3 regions of the Brevibacterium sp. SIMBA_078 genome follow, and region 1 is predicted to be linked to each of the others. Evidence: riboswitches for the same ligand, from Rfam matches in the RefSeq annotation. Region 1 holds a riboswitch; each other region holds the start of a gene.
What was found. Region 1 has a riboswitch for thiamine pyrophosphate ahead of thiC (phosphomethylpyrimidine synthase ThiC). Riboswitches for the same ligand answer to the same signal wherever they lie in the genome.
Positions count from the first base shown of each region.

Region 2: it holds a riboswitch for thiamine pyrophosphate, as region 1 does, so the genes downstream of both, SB749_RS00510 (hydroxyethylthiazole kinase) here and thiC (phosphomethylpyrimidine synthase ThiC) in region 1, are expected to answer to the same signal.
Region 3: it holds a riboswitch for thiamine pyrophosphate, as region 1 does, so the genes downstream of both, thiO (glycine oxidase ThiO) here and thiC (phosphomethylpyrimidine synthase ThiC) in region 1, are expected to answer to the same signal.

Region 1 covers NZ_JAWRYQ010000001.1:1,626,365-1,632,664, forward strand. Annotated here, with positions in the region: gene SB749_RS07180 (TRAP transporter permease) at 1-98, shown strand, start outside; gene SB749_RS07185 (TAXI family TRAP transporter solute-binding subunit) at 115-1,107, shown strand; gene thiC (phosphomethylpyrimidine synthase ThiC) at 1,200-3,008, opposite strand; TPP riboswitch at 3,004-3,112, opposite strand; gene SB749_RS07195 (M18 family aminopeptidase) at 3,193-4,497, opposite strand; gene SB749_RS07200 (DUF1684 domain-containing protein) at 4,633-6,285, shown strand.
Region 2 covers NZ_JAWRYQ010000001.1:113,128-119,427, reverse strand. Annotated here, with positions in the region: gene SB749_RS00530 (ATP-binding cassette domain-containing protein) at 26-850, shown strand; gene SB749_RS00525 (sugar ABC transporter permease) at 847-2,058, shown strand; gene SB749_RS00520 (hypothetical protein) at 2,222-2,653, opposite strand; gene SB749_RS00515 (DUF3800 domain-containing protein) at 2,637-3,104, opposite strand; TPP riboswitch at 3,365-3,498, shown strand; gene SB749_RS00510 (hydroxyethylthiazole kinase) at 3,486-4,415, shown strand; gene thiE (thiamine phosphate synthase) at 4,412-5,170, shown strand; gene thiD (bifunctional hydroxymethylpyrimidine kinase/phosphomethylpyrimidine kinase) at 5,167-6,036, shown strand; gene SB749_RS00495 (TenA family protein) at 6,155-6,300, shown strand, end outside.
Region 3 covers NZ_JAWRYQ010000002.1:433,295-439,594, forward strand. Annotated here, with positions in the region: gene SB749_RS10310 (sensor histidine kinase) at 1-1,074, opposite strand, end outside; gene SB749_RS10315 (DedA family protein) at 1,228-2,451, shown strand; gene SB749_RS10320 (ketopantoate reductase family protein) at 2,405-3,370, opposite strand; gene thiE (thiamine phosphate synthase) at 3,367-4,050, opposite strand; TPP riboswitch at 4,062-4,165, shown strand; gene thiO (glycine oxidase ThiO) at 4,155-5,312, shown strand; gene thiS (sulfur carrier protein ThiS) at 5,309-5,566, shown strand; gene SB749_RS10340 (thiazole synthase) at 5,568-6,300, shown strand, end outside.

The sequences.
Region 1 (6,300 bases):
AGGACGAAACATCAGCAACCACAACCGGTACACACAGCTCCGATGACGGATCCACCGACGAACCACCCTCGTCCGGAACACCGGCCGGGACCAACTGAGAAAGGGACGAAGTCCATGAAGCGAACAAAGACGTTCACGATCGCCGCGGCTGCCCTGGCCGCAGTGCTGACGATGAGTTCATGTGGTGGCAAGCGCGAAGCCGAACCCGCCGCAGAAGGCGGGGACGGCTGCACTGCCGCCTCGGGGCAGATCACCATCGCCACCGGCAACTCGACCGGCGTGTACTACGTGCTCGGCGGCGGACTGGCGCAGGTGATCTCCGACAATTCCGACCTCAAAGCCACAGCGTCGGAGACCGGCGCCTCCGTGCAGAACCTCCAACAGCTGTCCAGCGGCGACTTCGACATCGCATTCTCCTTGGCCGATACCGCTGCCGACGCAGTGTCGGGCAATGAGGACTTCAAGGAGGCCGAGGACATCTCCGCGCTCTCGCGCATCTACGACAACTACACTCACGTCGTCGTGCGAAAGGATGCCAAGATCGACTCGGTCGAGGACTTCAAGGGCAAGACGATCTCGACCGGATCGCCGAAGTCCGGCACCGAGGTCATCGCGAACCGTCTCATCGAATCCGCCGGGCTCAAGGACGGGGACGTGACCAAACAGCGCCTCGACCTGTCGAAGACCGTCGACGGGATGAAGGACGGAACCATCGACGGCATGGTGTGGTCCGGCGGACTGCCCACGGCAGGCGTCACCGATCTCTTCACTTCGAACGGCAAGGACGTCGAGATCCTCGACATCTCCGACCTCGAAGGGAAGATGAAGGAGATCAACCCCGTCTACGAGGTGGCCGAGATCCCCGGTGACACGTACAAGGGCGTTGACACGGTGAAGACGATCGTCACCCCGAACGTGCTCATGGTCCGCAACGACATGGACGAAGGCACGGCCTGTGCTCTGACGAAGCTCCTCTTCGACAAGAAGGACGATCTGGTCAAGGTGCATGCTGCGGCGAAGGAGATCAACCTCGACACCGCCGAGCCGCCGGAGCCGATCAAGCTGCACCCGGGTTCGCAGAAGGCACTGGACGAACTGAACAAGTAGGAGGTTGGGCTGGCCGGCCCCGTTGAATCAAGGGTTGGCGCGTCTGTCGACTCGTGCACAGTTCGATCGACGCGCCACGCCTTGAACGACGGTCAGTCTGCTTTGAGCCCGACGGTCGGATCGGGCAGGTAGACCTCGCCTCCCGATGGGAGGAACTCGCGGCTCTTCTGCCGCATTCCGGCCAGGGCTTCCTGCGCCTCGGCGCTGCCGTAGGTGTCGCGGATGTCCTGGGAGATGCGCATCGAGCAGAACTTCGGACCGCACATCGAACAGAAGTGCGCGGTCTTCGCCGGTTCGGCCGGGAGCGTCTCGTCGTGGAACGCCTCGGCGGTCTCCGGATCGAGACCGAGGGCGAACTGGTCACGCCACCGGAATTCGAACCGAGCCTTCGACAGTGCATCATCACGGACTGTCGCACCGGGGTGGCCCTTCGCGATATCGGCGGCATGCGCGGCGATCTTGTACGTGATCACTCCAGTCTTGACGTCGTCGCGGTCGGGCAGACCGAGATGCTCCTTCGGGGTGACGTAGCAGAGCATCGCCGTGCCGTAGCGGGCGATCTCCGTCGCCCCGATCGCCGAGGTGATGTGGTCGTATCCGGGCGCGATGTCCGTGACCAGCGGACCCAAGGTGTAGAACGGCGCACCGTGGCAGAGCTCCTGCTGACGTTCGACGTTCTCCCGCACGAGGTGGAGCGGAATGTGCCCGGGCCCTTCGACCATCACCTGGACGTCGTGGGCCCACGCGCGTTCGGTGAGTTCGGCGAGAGTGTCGAGCTCGGCGAACTGGGCGGCATCGTTGGCATCGGCGATAGAACCCGGCCGCAGTCCGTCGCCGAGTGAGAAAGCGACATCATAGCGAGCGAAGATCTCACAGAGTTCATCGAAGTGGGTGTAGAGGAAGTTCTCCTCGTGGTGGGCAAGGCACCAGCCGGCCATGATGGACCCGCCGCGCGAGACCATCCCGGTGACCCGGTCGGCCGTGAGCGGAACGTAGCGCAGCAGCACACCGGCGTGCACGGTCATGTAGTCGACACCCTGCTCGCACTGCTCGATGACTGTGTCGCGATAGACCTCCCAGGTCAGCGCGTTCGCATCGCCGTCGACCTTCTCCAGCGCCTGATAGATCGGGACGGTGCCGATGGGGATCGGCGAATTGCGGATGATCCACTCCCGGGTGGTGTGGATGTCATTGCCGGTCGACAGATCCATGAGGGTGTCGGCACCCCACTTCGCGGCCCATCGCAGCTTCTGCACCTCCTCGGCGATGGAGCTGGTGACCGCGGAATTGCCGATGTTCGCGTTGATCTTGACGAGGAACGCTTTGCCGATGATCATCGGCTCTGATTCGGGGTGGTTGATGTTGTTCGGGATGATCGCGCGACCGGCGGCGAGCTCGGCACGGACGAGTTCGACATCGCACTGTTCGCGGAGCGCGACGAACCGCATCTCCGGGGTGATGATGCCCTGCCTTGCGTAGTGCATCTGGGTCACCGTGCGGCCGGACTTGGCCCGACGGGGGACCGGTTTGCGTCCCTTCCACTGCTGCGACGGGGCACCTCGGCGGACGGCGGCACGACCGTCGTCGGCGATGCGGTGGCCGCGGGCGTCGTAGGTCTCAGTGTCGAGGCGGTTCTCGATCCACGGGAACCGCAGAGCGGGCAGTCCCTCTTCCGGGAGACTGCCCGGTCCGACGGTGCGGTAGACGTCGACGGGATCGTTCGCCCGGCCGTTCGAGTCCTCGAGTTCGATGCGGGTCACGGGAACGCGGATGCCGTGTTCCTCGTCATCAACCCATGCCGGCGAATGCGTCGGATACTGCTCGAGGGTGAATTCGTCGTGCGAAGGTGCGGAGGCCGAAGTCGTGGCAGGGGCAGGGGTTTCCGGGGTGAATGCAGTCATCTGCAGTCCTCACTTCCTACGCCGGTATCAACCGGATCAGGTTCTACGGTCTCGGACGATCCAGTCCGATCTCAGCCCTTGCAGCGGGCTCCCGTGGGGTCGTGCAATTCGTATCACGACTGACGCAGTGAGGACAACTGCACTTTCGGCGGAATCGAGTCCCGCCGGAAATGCGGCGCGGCGGTCAGCTGCCCTGGAGGAACGCCTTCGCGGCCGCGCCGAGAGCGGCGACGTCAGAGACCGCGACCATTTCGCGTGCCGAGTGCATCGAGTACAGGGCAGGACCGACGTCGACGGTGGTCATTCCCAGACGGGTCGCGGTCAGCGGTCCGATCGTCGACCCGCAGGGCATCGCATTGTTAGAGACGAAATCCTGGTATTCGACTCCGGCGGCCGCGCACGCCTGCGACCACACCGCGGTGCCGACCGCATCCGTGGCGTAGCGCTGCTGAGCATTGAGCTTGAGCAGGGGACCGCCGCCGAGGCGGGGGCGGACATGCGGATCGTGCCGTTCCGGATAGTTCGGATGGGCAGCATGCCCGGCATCGGAGGAGACGCACACCGAGGTGGCCATCGACGCGAGATAATCGCTGCGCGTCGACTGCGGCAGCAAGGAGGCGACGATGCGCTCGGTGACATCGGCGAGGAACGGACCGCACGCGCCCGAGCGCGAATTCGACCCGATCTCCTCATGATCGAACGCCGCGAACAGGGGGATGCCGTCGAGCCCGTCGGCATCGAGCTGGGTGAGAGCGGTGACGCCGGCGTGCACGGACAGAAGGTTGTCCAGCCTCGGCGAGGCGAAGAACTCCTCGGCGGCACCGAAGAGGGCCGGCTCCTGAACGGGAATGGTGTAGACATCGTGGCCGACGACGGACTCGGCATCGACCCCGGCCGACTCTGCGAGCAGTTCGATGATGTCTGCCTCGGCGAGGTCGGCCAGACCGATGACGGGAGTGGTGTGACGCTGCTTGTCCAGGGTCAGACCCTCGTTGACCTGCCGGTCGAGGTGGATCGCGAGCTGCGGGATGCGAGCGATCGGCCCGGTGCGGGCGAGTACGATGCTGCCGTCGGCGAGGCTGAGTCGACCCGCGAATGCGAGCTCACGGTCGAGCCACGAATTCAGCAGCGGCCCGCCGTAGATCTCCACCCCGACCTGGCGGGTGCCTTCGGCGGTGAACTCACCGCCGGGTTTGAGTTTGAACGCCGGGGAGTCGGTGTGGGAACCGAACACACGGAACCGGGGAGCCGCCTCGGTGACCGTGGGATTCATCCATGCGATGAGCGCGCCGTCGCGGATGACGTAGTGTCCGGTCCCTGGCGTCAGCGCCCAGGGGACGGACTCGTCGAGGCGGGAGAAACCGGCCCCTTCCAGGCGTTTCGCTGCCGTGTCCACCGCGTGGTACGAGCTGGGAGATGCGCTGACGAAGTCGCCGAGGTCGGCCGCTGTCGTCGCGGCCGCATCCGGTCTCGGGAGTGATTCATTCATTTCCCCAGCCTATCGTTTGCGGTAGTTTGGAGGTGAAGAAGATCAGGTCTCAGGCGACGGGTTGCCACCGCGTCCGAGAATCAGGCGGGGGCAGCGACCCTGCGACCGCACCAGCGACGGCAAGGAGTGTTCGACGTGAACCAGTTCGTGACGGAGTGGAACACCTGGCGCGACTCACGGAACTCAGCCCTTGCGAAACCGTTCGGCTGGCTCAGTGTCGTCGGACTTCACTGGCTCGACGCCGAATCGACCTGGACCGACGCCCCCGGCACGTTCACCGTCGACGACGGATGGGTGACCGTATCCCTGAAGACCGGAATCAAGGCCGGCCCGGCAGCCGAGACATTCGACCTGCTCAGCAAGGTCGACAACGGCGGGACTGCCGGGGCTGCCGGCGGCTCCGGTGCGAACGGCGGAGGACCGACCCGTGCGACCAGCCCGGCCGTGCCCAGCGACACATCGACCCTGCCTCGGGTCATGGACCAGTCCGGCGCGGGTGCAGGTGCGGCGGACGCTGCAGGTGCCGACGCTTCTGCCGGAACGGACATCGGAACGGGCTCCGGATCCGATGCGGGGTCCGAGGGACACGCAGCAGTGCCCGCCAAGCCACAGGTCCGCGTGGAAGAGAACGGGTTCAGCGCGAAGCTTCCGAACGGCGGCTCGCTCAACTGGTTCACCGTCGGCAATGTCCTCTACGAACTCATCGATCGGGGCGGCCGCCTCGGCGTGCGTGTGCGCAATTCGAAGTCCCCGCTGCTCGGGAAGTTCTTCGAGGTTCCGGTCTTCGACCCGGACCCGGACTTCGTCTTCCTCGCCCGGTTCACGAGGTTCGACCCGTTCAAGACCTACACGATCGAAACCGCCCAAGAAGATCTGCAGCTGCAGACGCAGGCGGCGGGAACCGTCACTTTCGAGACCTCGCACGGTGAGGTGAGCCTGCTCGCCACCGGGTGCCCGAAGACCGGGCTCCAACTGGACTTCCACGATTCGACGAACGGGAGCACCACCGCGGCATGGCGGACCATCGACCTCGGAGTGCCGAATCAGGACGGGTCGCTCGTCATCGATTTCAACCGTGCGGTGAATTACCCGTTCGCGTTCACCTCGTTCGCCACCTGCCCGGCACCGATCGAGGGAAACGTCGTTCCCTTCGACGTCACCGCAGGTGAGCGGCGTCCCCCGTTCTTCTACTCGGAGGCCGGGATCAACGTGCCGTTCCTCTTCTACGTGTGGTGGGACGAAGAGAGCGCCGAGGTGACCCGCCCCTGGTATTCGCGTTTCGGCCTCGACATCACCATCCTCAACCCCAACCACGACGACGGGCGGATCTCGCTCGTCGGCTTCGACGGGGTCGCGATGTCCGGCGGGGATCTGTCGCCGCTGGGGCGCAAGGCCCGGTCGAGGCTCATCGATGTCGCCACCGAAGCGCTGACTTCACGGATTCCGGTCATCGGCATCGGCGCGTACTCGGCGTTCGTCATCCAGGCCCAGCGGGAGCTGCGTTCGCAGCAGGGCTACGTCGACGGCATCGAAACCGAATACGAGGCGTCGGCGGAGCGTCTGCTCATCGTGATGAACAACGAACTCGACCCGAAGCAGGCCGGTTTCGACATCGTCCACACCGACGCCAGCGGGCTGATCTACGTGGAGATGCCCTTCGACATTCCGCTCGAGTCCGATCGCACCGAGGTCGAGGACTTCCAGGCGGCCATGGAATCCGGCGCCTCGATCACGAGCTGGCAGGAATTCGACTACCGCATGGTCGCCCTCATCCGCCACCACCGCTGAACCCGTCTCCCCGCC
Region 2 (6,300 bases), 1.5 Mb from region 1:
CAACGACTGCGACAAGTAGGAACAGATGACACCAGAGACACCCGACCCGGCATCCGCAGCGACGCGGACGCCGGGCAGCGACAGCGAGCCGGTGCTCGAACTGCGCGGAATCAACAAACGGTTCGGTGCAGTCCAAGCCCTGACCGACATCCATCTCAGCGTCGGCCGCGGCGAAGTCGTCGGCCTCGTCGGCGACAACGGCGCCGGCAAGTCGACCCTGATCAAGGTCATCGCCGGAGTCCACGCCGCCGATGACGGCGAGCTCATCATGAACGGGACGGCGCAGAGATTCTCCTCGCCGAAGGATGCACAGAAAGCCGGAGTGGCCACAGTGTTCCAGGATCTGTCCCTGTGCGAGAACCTCGACGTGGTGGCCAACCTCTTCCTCGGACATGAGAAGACCCGCGGCGGCGTCCTCGACGAAGTGACGATGGAAGCCAAATCCTGGGAGCTGCTGCGCAGCCTCTCGGCAAAGATCCCGAGCGTGCGCGTACCGATCGCAGCCCTGTCCGGCGGTCAACGTCAGACGGTCGCCATCGCCCGGTCCCTCCTCGGCGAACCATCCCTGGTCATGCTCGACGAACCGACGGCGGCGCTCGGCGTCGCCCAGACGGCCGAGGTGCTCAACCTCATCGAACGGCTCAAGGAACGCGACCTCGGGGTGCTGCTCGTCAGCCACAATATGGCCGATGTGCAGGCGGTGTGCGACCGAGTGCACGTGCTGCGACTGGGCAAGGATGCCGGTGACTTCCCTGGTGACGAGCGCACCGACGTGCTGGTCGCCGCGATCACCGGAGCCAGCGACAACGTCGTGACCAAACGCGCCGCACGGAGGGGTGAGCGCCGATGACCCGCAATTCCTTCATCACCGATGAGCGGATCTCGTCCGAAGGTGTGGTCGGCACCTTCGTCCGCCGGGTCAAAGAGGGGCAGCTGGGGTCGTTCCCGGTCATCCTCGCTCTCATCGTCATCGTCATCGTGTTCCAGTCGGCCGACTCGAACTTCATCTCTCCGGCCAACCTCGTCAACCTCTCCACTCAGGTCGCGTTCCTCGCGATCCTGGCTCTCGGCATCAACCTCATCCTGCTCCTCGGCGAGATCGATCTGTCTCTGGCGCAGTTGGGAGGTCTGGCCGCCTCGCTGCTCGGAGTTCTGGTGGTGAGACAAGGTGTGCCGCCGGCCCTGGCACTGATCATCATGCTGCTGCTCGGCCTGGTCGTCGGCGCGATTCAAGGTTGGTTCTTCGCCGTCGTCGGCATCCCGGCGTTCGTCGTCACCTTGGCCGGTCTGCTCGCGTTCACCGGTCTGACCCTCACGACTCTCGGCACGCAGAAGAACCTGTCGATGTCGGACACCTTCGCCTTCGACTTCGCGAGCTTCTACTTCCCGGCGATCTGGGCCTATATCTTCGGCGCCGTCGCGATCATCGGCTTCGGCGGCGGCATCATCTATTCGAAGCTGCGCCGCCACCGGGAGGGTCTCAGCGCTCCGAGCTGGACCTCTGTGATCGTGCGGATCGTGCTGCTGGCCGCGATCGTGTTCGGGTTCCTCATCCTCGTCAATCAGGACTTCGGTCTGGCGATGCCGTTCTTCCTCATGATCGTCATCGCGATCATCATCGATCTCGTGCTGCGCAAGACCCGCTATGGCCGGTCGATCTACGCCGTCGGCGGCAAGGTCGAAGCCGCCCGGCGCGCTGGCATCCGCGTGACCTGGGTGCGCATCAGCGTGTTCATGGCCGCCGGAGTGCTGGCCGCACTGTTCGGTTTCATCAAGACCGGTGTGACGACGAATGCGGGATCGACGCTGGTGAGCACGCAGGACCTGCTCAATGCGATCGCTGCAGCCGTCATCGGCGGTACCTCGCTGTTCGGCGGTCGCGGAACTGCTTGGGCAGCCGTGCTCGGTGCTCTGGTCGTCGGTGCGATCAACAACGGTCTCTACCTCATCGGCTTCAACTCCGATGCACAGCAGATCATCACGGCACTCGTGCTGCTCACCGCAGTCGTCGTCGATGCGCTCAGCCGCCGCGGTCAGAGGTACGTCGGGCGCGGGTAGCGGGAAGCCCGCCCTCGGAATTCCGCCGAGCGGGTCGCTCAGCTCCGAAATGGCTCCGTACAGATGGCCATCTCGGATTTGAGCAGCCCGCTCGCGAGCTTCTCGAGTGCTTACGTGGAGCACTTGAACACGTCGCGGTTCCAGTAGCTCGTTCTGCGGAGCGTCAGCGACGCTTCATGGATGCGTGCTTGATCCTCTCAAGTTTTGCGAGATCTTCGGGGCTCATGGATCCATTTTGAAGTCGGTCCAGGTAAGGCCTCTCGGCTTTGAATACGTCGAAGTTGTTCAGATCGCCCAGCGAACTCTGCCAGAGACGAAGCTTGGATTCGTGTGTGATGCGATGGTGCATGTGGCTGCCGAGGGCCTGAGGTACCCAGTCGTACCTTGATCCGCGTTCGAGTTGGTAGTCGATGGCTCGGCTGACAGATGCTGCTATCCAATCGGCAAACTGAATATTGGAGCTGAGAGCACTGTCGATGTGCATGGGCGGCTCAATGGCAGCATTCATTTCCCTGAATTCTTGGGCACGCGAGAATATGTGTGCGTATATCGACGCTACTCTTGCAGCCCGTTGCTTCTCATTGATCTGGTCCATTAGCATCAGTAGATTCTCGCCGCAATTGTCCGCGTGACGACAGAGACGATTGACCGACTCTCGCATAGCGCTGCTCATCGGAGAGCCGCACTTGCTTCCTGGTGCCGACCTCCTTCTGTTCGGCATCGAAGAAGACGTGTCCGCTCAGTTCTGCGAGCCTGTTGATCAGTCCGCGAAAGACACGGATCTGCTCACCGTATCTTCGCCAAGCGTCTGGGGTGAAGATATCTGAGCCCTTTCGCTCCCAGCGGCCCGGGTTCTCTACGCCCCGAAGCTCGCTGGCAAAGACACGTCGCTTCTCTGCTGTAAAGATCTGACCGAATCTCCGAGCCGAGCTTTCGGGAATGACGAAGCCTGCATAGCCGAAGACGGGATTGGTGTTAAATCTCGGGTGGTCTTTGGCGACGTACGGGCCGGGTTCACCGATCTCATCGATATAGGCGAGCAGCATGGGCAAACTCTACCCAGCGGCTCTGACACGAGGCCCAACGCAAAAACCCACGTCTGAGACGTGGGCTTGCGACTTGGCGCTCTAGGAGGTGAACTCCTTGCTACCACTTCGATAATCTCACAGCACGGAGGTCCGTGCAATCAGTCTTGTACGGGGACCTATCGGCCAGCATGGCGCACAACGGGGAGCGGCGCTCATTCCCCGACTTGACCTTGTGACTGTGGAAGTCGCCCGTGTCCGGGCGGGCTGATACAGTCGGAGCCAATGACATGGGGTGCCTCATGAGGATCCGTTCGCACCAAGACGCTGCGCACGGAGGACAACGAGGCTGAGAGAACACCCATCGAACCTGATCTGGGCCATACTAGCGAAGGGATCGTCATGGTTGACTTCGACCTGCGTTCTGCGAATGCGCGACTGCGCGCAAGCAACCCACTCATCCAGTGCATCACGAACACCGTCGTGCAGCAGTTCAGCGCCAACGTGCTCCTGGCCATCGGCGCCTCCCCGGCAATGCTCGACCACGAGGCCGATGCCGGACAGTTCGCCGGAATCGCCAGCGGAATTCTCGTCAACTTCGGAACCGCCTCGAACCACCAGCTGCTCGCCGCCGATGCCGCCATCGACGTCGCCAACGCCGCCGGAAAACCCTGGGTCCTCGACCCCGTGAGCGTCGGTGCCGTCGACTTCCGCACCTCCCGCATCCGCCGCGCCGCCGCCGATCACCCGACCGCCATCCGCGGCAACGCCTCCGAGATCGCCGCACTCGCCGCAGTCGGACTCGGTGGACGCGGAGTCGACTCCACCGACGAAGTCGACGCCGTCCTTCCCGCCGCCGCGAAACTGGCCCGGGAAACCGGTGCCATCGTCGCCGTCTCCGGACCCACCGATGCCGTCGTCGCCCACATCGACGGCACCGACCACGTCGCCCGCATCTCCGGCGGACATGAGTTCATGCCGCTGGTCATCGGCACCGGCTGCTCACTCGGCGCCGTCACCGTCGGCTACTTGGCCGCCGCCCGCGCCGGACTGGCCGACCCCGACGCCGACGTCTCAGCGGTCAACGCCGCTGAGCAGTCCGCGCTCGGTGGGGCCGCCTCGGCGAGATTCGAAGCTGTCGTCGCCGCCCACGCCCACTTCGCGGTCGCCGGGGAACTCGCCGCCGACGGTGCGAAGGGGCCGGGCAGCTACTCGGTGAACTTCCTCGATGCGCTCCACACCGTCGACGGCAGTCGACTCGCACAGGCGAGAATCAGTCTCGACACGCTCACTTCTGCGAATGAAACCGCCAGCAAAGGCGTCCAGGCATGACCGCCGGTTCCGCCCATATCGCTGACAACCCGGCCGACGACAGCGCGACCGTGAACGACCGAGCAGACGCGACCGACCGCTTCGCCGGAATCGACACGCGCCTCTACCTCGTCACCGACTCCGCGCAATGCGAGGCCGCCGGCCGCAGCGTCGCCGAGACCGTGCAGGCCGCCGTCGCCGGGGGAGTGGGCATCGTCCAGGTCCGCGACAAGGACATCGACGATGCAGGCTTCTACTCGCTCACCCGCCAGGTCATCTCCGCCGTCGATGCCGCCACCCGCGACACCGACCGCACGGTCCCCGTCGTCCTCAACGACCGCGTCGAAGTGGCCCGCCGTCTCATCGACGAAGGCGAGAACGTGCACATCCACGTCGGCCAAACTGACACCACCGTCGCCGAGGTGCGCGCCGCCCTGGGTGCGGCACCGCTCATCGGTCTCTCTGCCGCGCACAGCGACGAATTCGCCGCCGCTCGCGACTCCGGAGTCGTCGACCTCGTCGGCATCGGACCCGTCTACGACACCTCCACGAAAGCCGACGCCCCCGACGGAATCGGACCGGACCGCCTCGGCGAACTGGTGGCAGAAGCCGGCATCCCCGCGGTCGCGATCGGCGGCATCAACACCGACCGTGCCCCTGACCTGCAGGGACGTGGACTGATCGGGATCTGCGTGGTCTCGGCGATCTGCATGGCTGACGATCCGAAGGCGGCGGCCGAGGAGCTGCTCACCGCTTTCGCCGGGAGCGGCCAGTGACGACCCGCCCGCCGATCACCCTGTCCATCGCCGGCACAGACCCCTCCGGCGGTGCTGGAATCCACGCCGACCTCAAAACCTTCACCGCGCGGAAGACCATGGGCACGACCGTCATCACCGCTCTCGTCGCGCAGAATACGCACGGTGTGTCCCGGGTCTATCCGATCGACGTCGATTTCGTCGCCGATCAGTTCGAGTCCGTGCTCGGCGACCTGCCCGTCGATGCGACGAAATCGGGGATGCTCGGCAGCCGTGACCTCGTCGAACTCGTCGTCGCCCGCGCCGCCGAAGGTCGGCTCGGCTTCTATACCGTCGATCCGGTGATGATCGCGACCTCCGGCCACCGCCTCCTCGAGACCGATGCCGTCGACGCCGTGCGCACCCACCTGCTGCCCGTCGCCGACCTCATCACCCCCAACCTCCCCGAGGCGGCCCTGCTGATCGGCGATGACGAACCCGAAGCACAGACGACTGAAGCCATGCGTGACCAGGCTCGGCGCCTGCTCGAACGCGGACCCGGAGCGGTCCTGCTCAAGGGCGGACACGGCAGCGAGGACGAGGTCATCGATATCCTCGCCACCGCCGATGGCCAGGTCCGCGAGTTCAGCCACGCCCGTGTGGCGACAATGAACACACACGGGACCGGGTGCACCCTGTCAGCCGCGATCACCGCCGAGGTGGCCGTCCTCGGCCGCGAACGCACAGAGATCGGGTCGGACCTCCTCGGCGAGGCTGTCGGCAATGCCCTCGATTACCTTGCTCGCGCTCTCACTTCGGCTGCTGACTGGCAGCTGAGCCTCAATCCGGAAGGCGCCCACGGACCGGTCGACCACCAGGTCGACATCGTCCGCGGTCGACCCGCCTGACATATCCGTCCCACCTGACCGCCGCCTCACCCGAACCGCCACCTCACCCGAACCGCCACCTCACTCGATTCACCACGTCATATGAACCACCACGTCACACGAGCACAAAGGAGTTCCCATGACCGTCACCTTTACCGCCGGCCCATTGACCACCCAGCTGTGGGACCGCGTCCGCCCCATCATCAAGCAGATCGAAGCTCTGCCGTTCCTCGCCCAGCTCGCTGACGGCAGCCTCGATCCGAAGGCCTTCGTCAACTACATCTC
Region 3 (6,300 bases), on a different contig from region 1:
TCCGACCCGCCGTGTGAGCCCTTGGAGCCCTCCCCCGCGCGGATCGGCTCCGCCCACACCGTCGTCGGAGACGGTCACGGTCAACGCGGTCCGGGCCTCGGCGACGATGCTCACCGTGATCGCGGTCGCCTCGGCGTGTTTGACGACATTCGTGACGGCTTCACGGACGACGAAGTAGGCGGCGGATTCCGCTGCGGGTGAAAATCTGCCTTCCGGCACGGTCACAAGGGTCAGCGGAATGGGACTGCGACCGGCGATCCTCTCGAGGACGGTTCTCAGACCATGTTCGTCCAGCGCTGTGGGATAGACCCGCCAAGCGACTTCGCGCATCTCGTCGATGAGGTCCTGGGACTGAACCAGCGCATCGTCGAGCAGCGCTTGGGACTTCGCCGGGTCAGAGGCACGCCTGGCTCGGGCGATGAGCACGGAGAGAGAGACGACGTTCTGCTGTACGCCGTCGTGCAGGTCCCGTTCGATCCGACGTCGTTCCTCGTCGATGGCGAGGACGACTCCACGGCGGGTCGTCAGCAGCTCGCTGATGCGGGTGTACACGGCGAAGGGACGCTCCACCTCGACGAAACGCGCATCGATGCGACCATGTGCCCAACTTGCCGCCTCGGCCAGGGCGACGGCGCCGATGAGGTTCGCCGCCCCATAGAGGACACCGACGAAGAGCGTGGGTTGGGAGATCGACCACATATCGAACCCGATGTTGACAGCTCCCCCGATGAAGAATCCTTGGAAGAGGGATCCGAGAGTCACGACGAAGAAGCCGCCGAGGAGGTTCGCGGTGGGGATGATGGCGAGTGCGGCGACCAGGCCGTTGCCGAGCAGGAATCGACGTTTGGTCGGCTCGTCGGCGAGGACGAGTCCGAACCCGCGAGAATGCCGAGCGAGTTCCCAGCTCCGCACCTTCGCGGCCATGCGTGAAGTGGGCGGAAGCACGGAGGCGATGAGCAGCGGCAGACACAGCAGACCGCCCCATACGACGGCGAGCACGGACCGCGCCCACCGCGCGGTGAACATCCGTACTTCAGGAGGAAGGCGGGTGGACAGCGCGCTCGGCCAGGGCATAAGTCGATCGTAGCAACGCCCGTCGCCGCCTCCCAGGGGTTCGGCCGCACTCCCGGATTCCGGTTTTCCGCAATGGCGGCTGCCGGTCGGCCGCACTGACCGTGCGCCCGACCGCGTACCGGCCCTGCCGCCTTGTGCCTAGCGTGGATGAGTATGGATCTCGCACTCGAGCTGCTCACCGCCACCCTCACCTCTCCGTGGGTGTACCTGCTCATCGCCGTGGCCGCGGCACTGGACTCGCTCGTGCCGCTTGTGCCGTCGGAGACCCTGCTCATCACCGCTGCAACCTTCGCCGCGATGGGGCACCCTCACCCGGCAGGGCTCGTCCTCGCCGCTGCCGGAGGGGCTCTCCTCGGGGATCTGGCAGCTCACCTCGTCGGCCGATTCGCTGCGACCGGGGTCGGCCGATGGCGGCGGTGGACTCGCATCGCCAACCTGCTTGGCTCCGCCCACACGGTCTTCTCTCGCCGAGGCGGGACCGTGCTCATCGCCGGCCGATTCGTTCCCGGGGGCCGCAGCCTGGCCACCATCGGCTCCGGTCTGCTCGGGTTCCCGATCCGCACCTTCCTGCTCTGGGACGGAATCGGCAGCCTCGCCTGGGCGCTCTATTCGACGGTGATCGGACTCATCGGGGGAATGGTCTTCGAGGACCGGCCGCTGCTCGGAGTCGCCGTGGGCATCGGCATCGCCCTGGCCATCACCGGCAGCGCCGAGCTCGTCCGCCGATTGCGCCGGCGCGGCAGAGGACGCGCACGTCACCGGTTCACCAAATTCCAAGACCGAGATGTCACGATGGCAGGGATGTCTCAAACATATGTGTGGTACGTCAGCTACGGATCGAACATGGCTCGCGATCGGCTCTCCTGCTATCTGCAGGGCGGGCGACCGCCCGGGGCGATGGTGACCTACCCCGGTGCCAGGGACGGAACACTGCCCCGCGCCGAGGCAGGGATCGAACTGCCCGGAACGATCTACTTCGCCGGCGAGTCCAAGGTGTGGGGCGGCGGCATGGCCTTCTACGATCATTCCGTCCCGGGGCCGACCCCCGCCAAGGCCTACCTCATCACCGCCGAACAGTTCGCCGATGTGGCGGCACAGGAGATGCACCGCCCACCCGAACCGGACAGTCCGGTGGAACGCCTCGTCTTCGACCTGCCGACAGGAAGCTCCCATTCGCTGGGTCCGGGCGGGTACGAGACGCTGCTCGTCCTCGATGATGTCGACGGCGTCCCCATGGTCACGTTCACCGCCGCGCACGGTTCGTCCGACGTCGAACACACTCAGCCGCAGGAGCCGTATCTGGCGATGCTGCGCACGGGCACAGCCGAAGTCAGAGCCGCTTCTGGGCTTCCCCTGCCCGCAGCTGCACAAGCGTGAGGTCGAGCAGCGGAGTCGCCACTCCCAGTTCCTCCGCCTTGAGCGACAGGTCGCCGAGGATGTGCTCCGTTTCGCTCGGCAGCCCTGCCGTCACATCCCGGTAGAGAGATGAGGTGAAGGCCGAACCATCCTCGGTGAGCATCTTGATTGTCATGGTGTGGGAGGCTTCCGACACCGAGTGTCCGGCCGCAGCCGCCACGGCTTCGAGCTCATCGACGATGGCATGCACGTGCGACCTGCCGCCGGCTTCCATGATCGCTCCGACCGGGGCGCGGAACAGGCAGGTGACGACTCCCGCCGCGGCGATGAAGATCCATTTCTCCCACAGCCCATCGATGATGCCGTCGACGGTCTGCAGTTTGAAACCGGGGACATCGAGCGCTTCGGAGATGCGTGTGGGCATTTCAGCGCCGTGGAGATCTCCGATAGTCATCACGGCCATGTCGGTGAGCTGGACGACAGCTCCGTCCCTGATTGTGCCGACGATCTTGACGAACCCGCCGAGCACCTGTCCGGGGTATCTGCTCTGCAGCTTCTCGATCTGAGCCATGCCGTTGAGGAACGGGATGATCGTCGTCTGTTCGCCGACAGCCGGTCCGATATCGGCGATGACCAAGTCGAGTCCACCCGCTTTGACCGCGACGATGACGAGGTCGAAAGTTCGTGGTGCGGCTGCGAGCTCCTCAGCGGTGATGACATCGACCTGATTCGTCCGATCATCACCGGGTGCAGTGAAGCGCAGTCCCTCCGCGCGGACCGTCTCCGCCCGTGCCTGCCGGAGCAGGAAAGTGACATCACGTCCGGCCTCCTGCAGATAGGTGCCGAACGCTCCGCCGGTGGCCCCCGCCCCGGCGATGAGAATCGACAGGTCGGCACCAGTGCTGATTCCGTCGGATGCGCTGTCAGCTGCTTGGGTCATTCCAACTCCTCCTTGAGCTCCCGCGCGGCCGCAGCGGGATCCTCAGCCGAGGTTATCGCACGGACGACGACGGCACGCCTCGCGCCCGCCTGACGGATCGCGTCCAGCCTCTCCCCGGTCGCAATACCACCGATCGCGAACCACGGTTTGGCCGCCTTGGCGGCGGTGGCGGTCAGCAGAGCCGTCCCCACAGAAGCACGGCCGGGCTTCGTCGGGGTCTCCCAGACCGGCCCGACACAGAAATAGTCGGTCTCCGGGTCCGCCTCGGCGGCGAGCGCCTGCTCGCGGGAATGCGTCGAGCGACCGAGGATGACATCGGGTCCGAGCACGGCCCTGGCCTGAGCACTGGTGAGGTCGCCTTGACCGACGTGGAAGACGTCGGCGTCGGTCAGCAGCGCGACGTCGGCACGGTCATTGACTGAGAAGAGCTTGTCGTGATCGGCGGCGACATCTTTGAGGACCTCCAAGGCCGCGATCTCGGCGCGGGCCTCGAGGCTCTTGTCCCGCAGTTGGATGATGTCGACTCCCCCACGGTAGGCGGCGTCGAGGAACTCGGCGAGGTCGTCCTGACCGGTCCGGGCATCGGTGCACAGGTAGAGCTTCGCCTCCGCCAGTCGGGCCTCTCTCCAGGCTCTTTTCGTCTGCCGCGCTGCGGTGCGCGGTGGCATCTGTGTGGTCATGGTCATAGAGTAGAGGAGTTCGCGGGAGCCTCCCAACGAGGCTGAGAGGGCGTAAGAGCCGACCGTCAGACCTGATGCGGATCATGCCGCCGGAGGGAGAAGCTGTGAGAGTCATTGTCGTCGGCGCCGGGATCATCGGCCTGTCCACGGCCTGGTATCTGCACCGCCTCGGCGCCGAAGTCACCATCATCGATCCTGCGCCCGCCCAGGGTGCGAGCCATGCTGCTGCGGGGATGCTGGCTCCCGCCGCCGAGGTGGTCTGGGGGCAGACTCCCCTGTACCCGCTGATGCGGGCCTCCGCGCAGATGTATCCTCAGTTCTCCGCCGAGGTGGCGAGCGCCGCCGGCAGCGATCTCGGTTTTTCGGATGCCGGCACATTGGTGTGCGCCGGTGACCGAGCTGATCTGCAAGCTCTGCGGGAGCTGCGCGATGCACAATCCCGATCCGGTTTCGCCACCGAGCTCATCACCGGCAGCGCTGCCCGCCGGGTTGAGCCGTCGTTGTCGCCTGCCGTGGCCGGGGCCGTGCACATTCCAGGCGATCACTCGATCGACCCCCGTCGGCTCACTGCCGCATTGCTGACTGTCCTGTCCTCTGATTCAGGTGGCTTCGTTCGCCAGCGCGCGGCCGGACTGGTCAAGGACGGCGATACGACTGTGGGAGTCGAGCTGGGCGACGGCCGCCGGCTGGAGGCCGATCAGGTGGTCATCTGCGCCGGCAGCGCTGTGTCCGCGATCGTCGGTGCCCCACAGCTGCCTCTGCGTGAGGTCTGGGGTGATGTTCTGCGACTGCGCGCCCCCGCCGAGGCGGCTCCGCTGCTGAGCCGAACCATCCGCGGGCTGGTCAACGGTCGCTCCGTCTATTTGGTCCCCCGCCCCGATGGCGAGATCGTGCTCGGTGCCAGTTCGCGTGAGGACGGACTCTCCGGCACTCCGGCCGGGGCGCTCCACCGACTGCTCGCCGACGGGCAGCGATTGGTCCCGGGAATCCTCGACGCGGAGATCACCGATATCACCACCCGTGCCCGACCCGGCTCGCCCGACGATCTGCCGATGATCGGCCGCATCGATCCCGGCTGCATCGTGAGCACAGGGTATTTCCGCCACGGCATCCTCTTGGCCCCGTTCGGTGGCCGGCTCGGCGCCGAGATCACCTTGGGCGTCGATTCCGGCTGGTCCCCCGATGGGGCGCTCGAGTCCGTGTCCCCGCACCGCTTCACCACAGAACACACCACTGCCTACCCGATGAGGAGCATCTCATGACCGACCGCGACCACTCACCGACCATCGTCCTCAATGGCGATCGCCATGAGCTGTCGGGTGCCACCTCGGCGCTCGACCTCGTCGCCGAGGTCACCGGACGGGAACTGAATCCCGATGGGACAGCGGCCGACGGTGGACGATTGGGCATCGCCCTGGCCGTCGACGGTGAAGTCATCCGTCGCGGCACCTGGTCCTCTCTCACCCTTGCCGATGGGCACACCGTCGACATCGTCACCGCTGTGCAGGGAGGCTGAGATGACCTGGACGATCGATAATGTGGAGATGTCGTCTCGCCTCGTGATGGGCACGGGAGGGGCGAGTTCCCTGAGCATCCTCGAAGACGCACTCGTGGCTTCGGGAACCGAGCTGACGACTGTGGCGATGCGCCGTTTCGACGCTGAGTCCCGGGACTCGGTCTTCACCATGCTCCAGCGTCTGGGTATTCGGGTGCTGCCGAACACGGCCGGCTGCTATACGGCCAGGGATGCCGTGCTCACCGCCCGACTGGCTCGAGAGGCTCTGGAGACGAACTGGGTGAAGCTCGAGGTCATCGCCGATGAGGACACCCTGTTGCCGGACCCCATCGAACTCTTCGCCGCAGCCGAGGAACTCGTCCTCGACGGGTTCACGGTCTTCGCCTACACGAACGACGATCCGGCCCTGGCAAAACGTCTCGAGGACGCCGGTGTGGCTGTGGTCATGCCGGCCGGAGCTCCGATCGGCAGCGGGCTGGGCATCCTCAACCCTCACAACATCGAGACCATCGTCTCCCGTGCACAGGTGCCCGTCATCCTCGACGCCGGTGTCGGCACCGCCTCCGATGCCGCTCTGGCGATGGAGCTCGGGTGCACCGCGGTACTTCTGGCCTCGGCCGTCACCCGCGCCCACGATGCTCACGCCATGGCCCGGGCGATGGCTTTGGCCGTCGAGGCCGGGCATCTCGCTGGCGGTGCCGGGAGGATTCCCAAACGACCGTTGGCATTGGCGT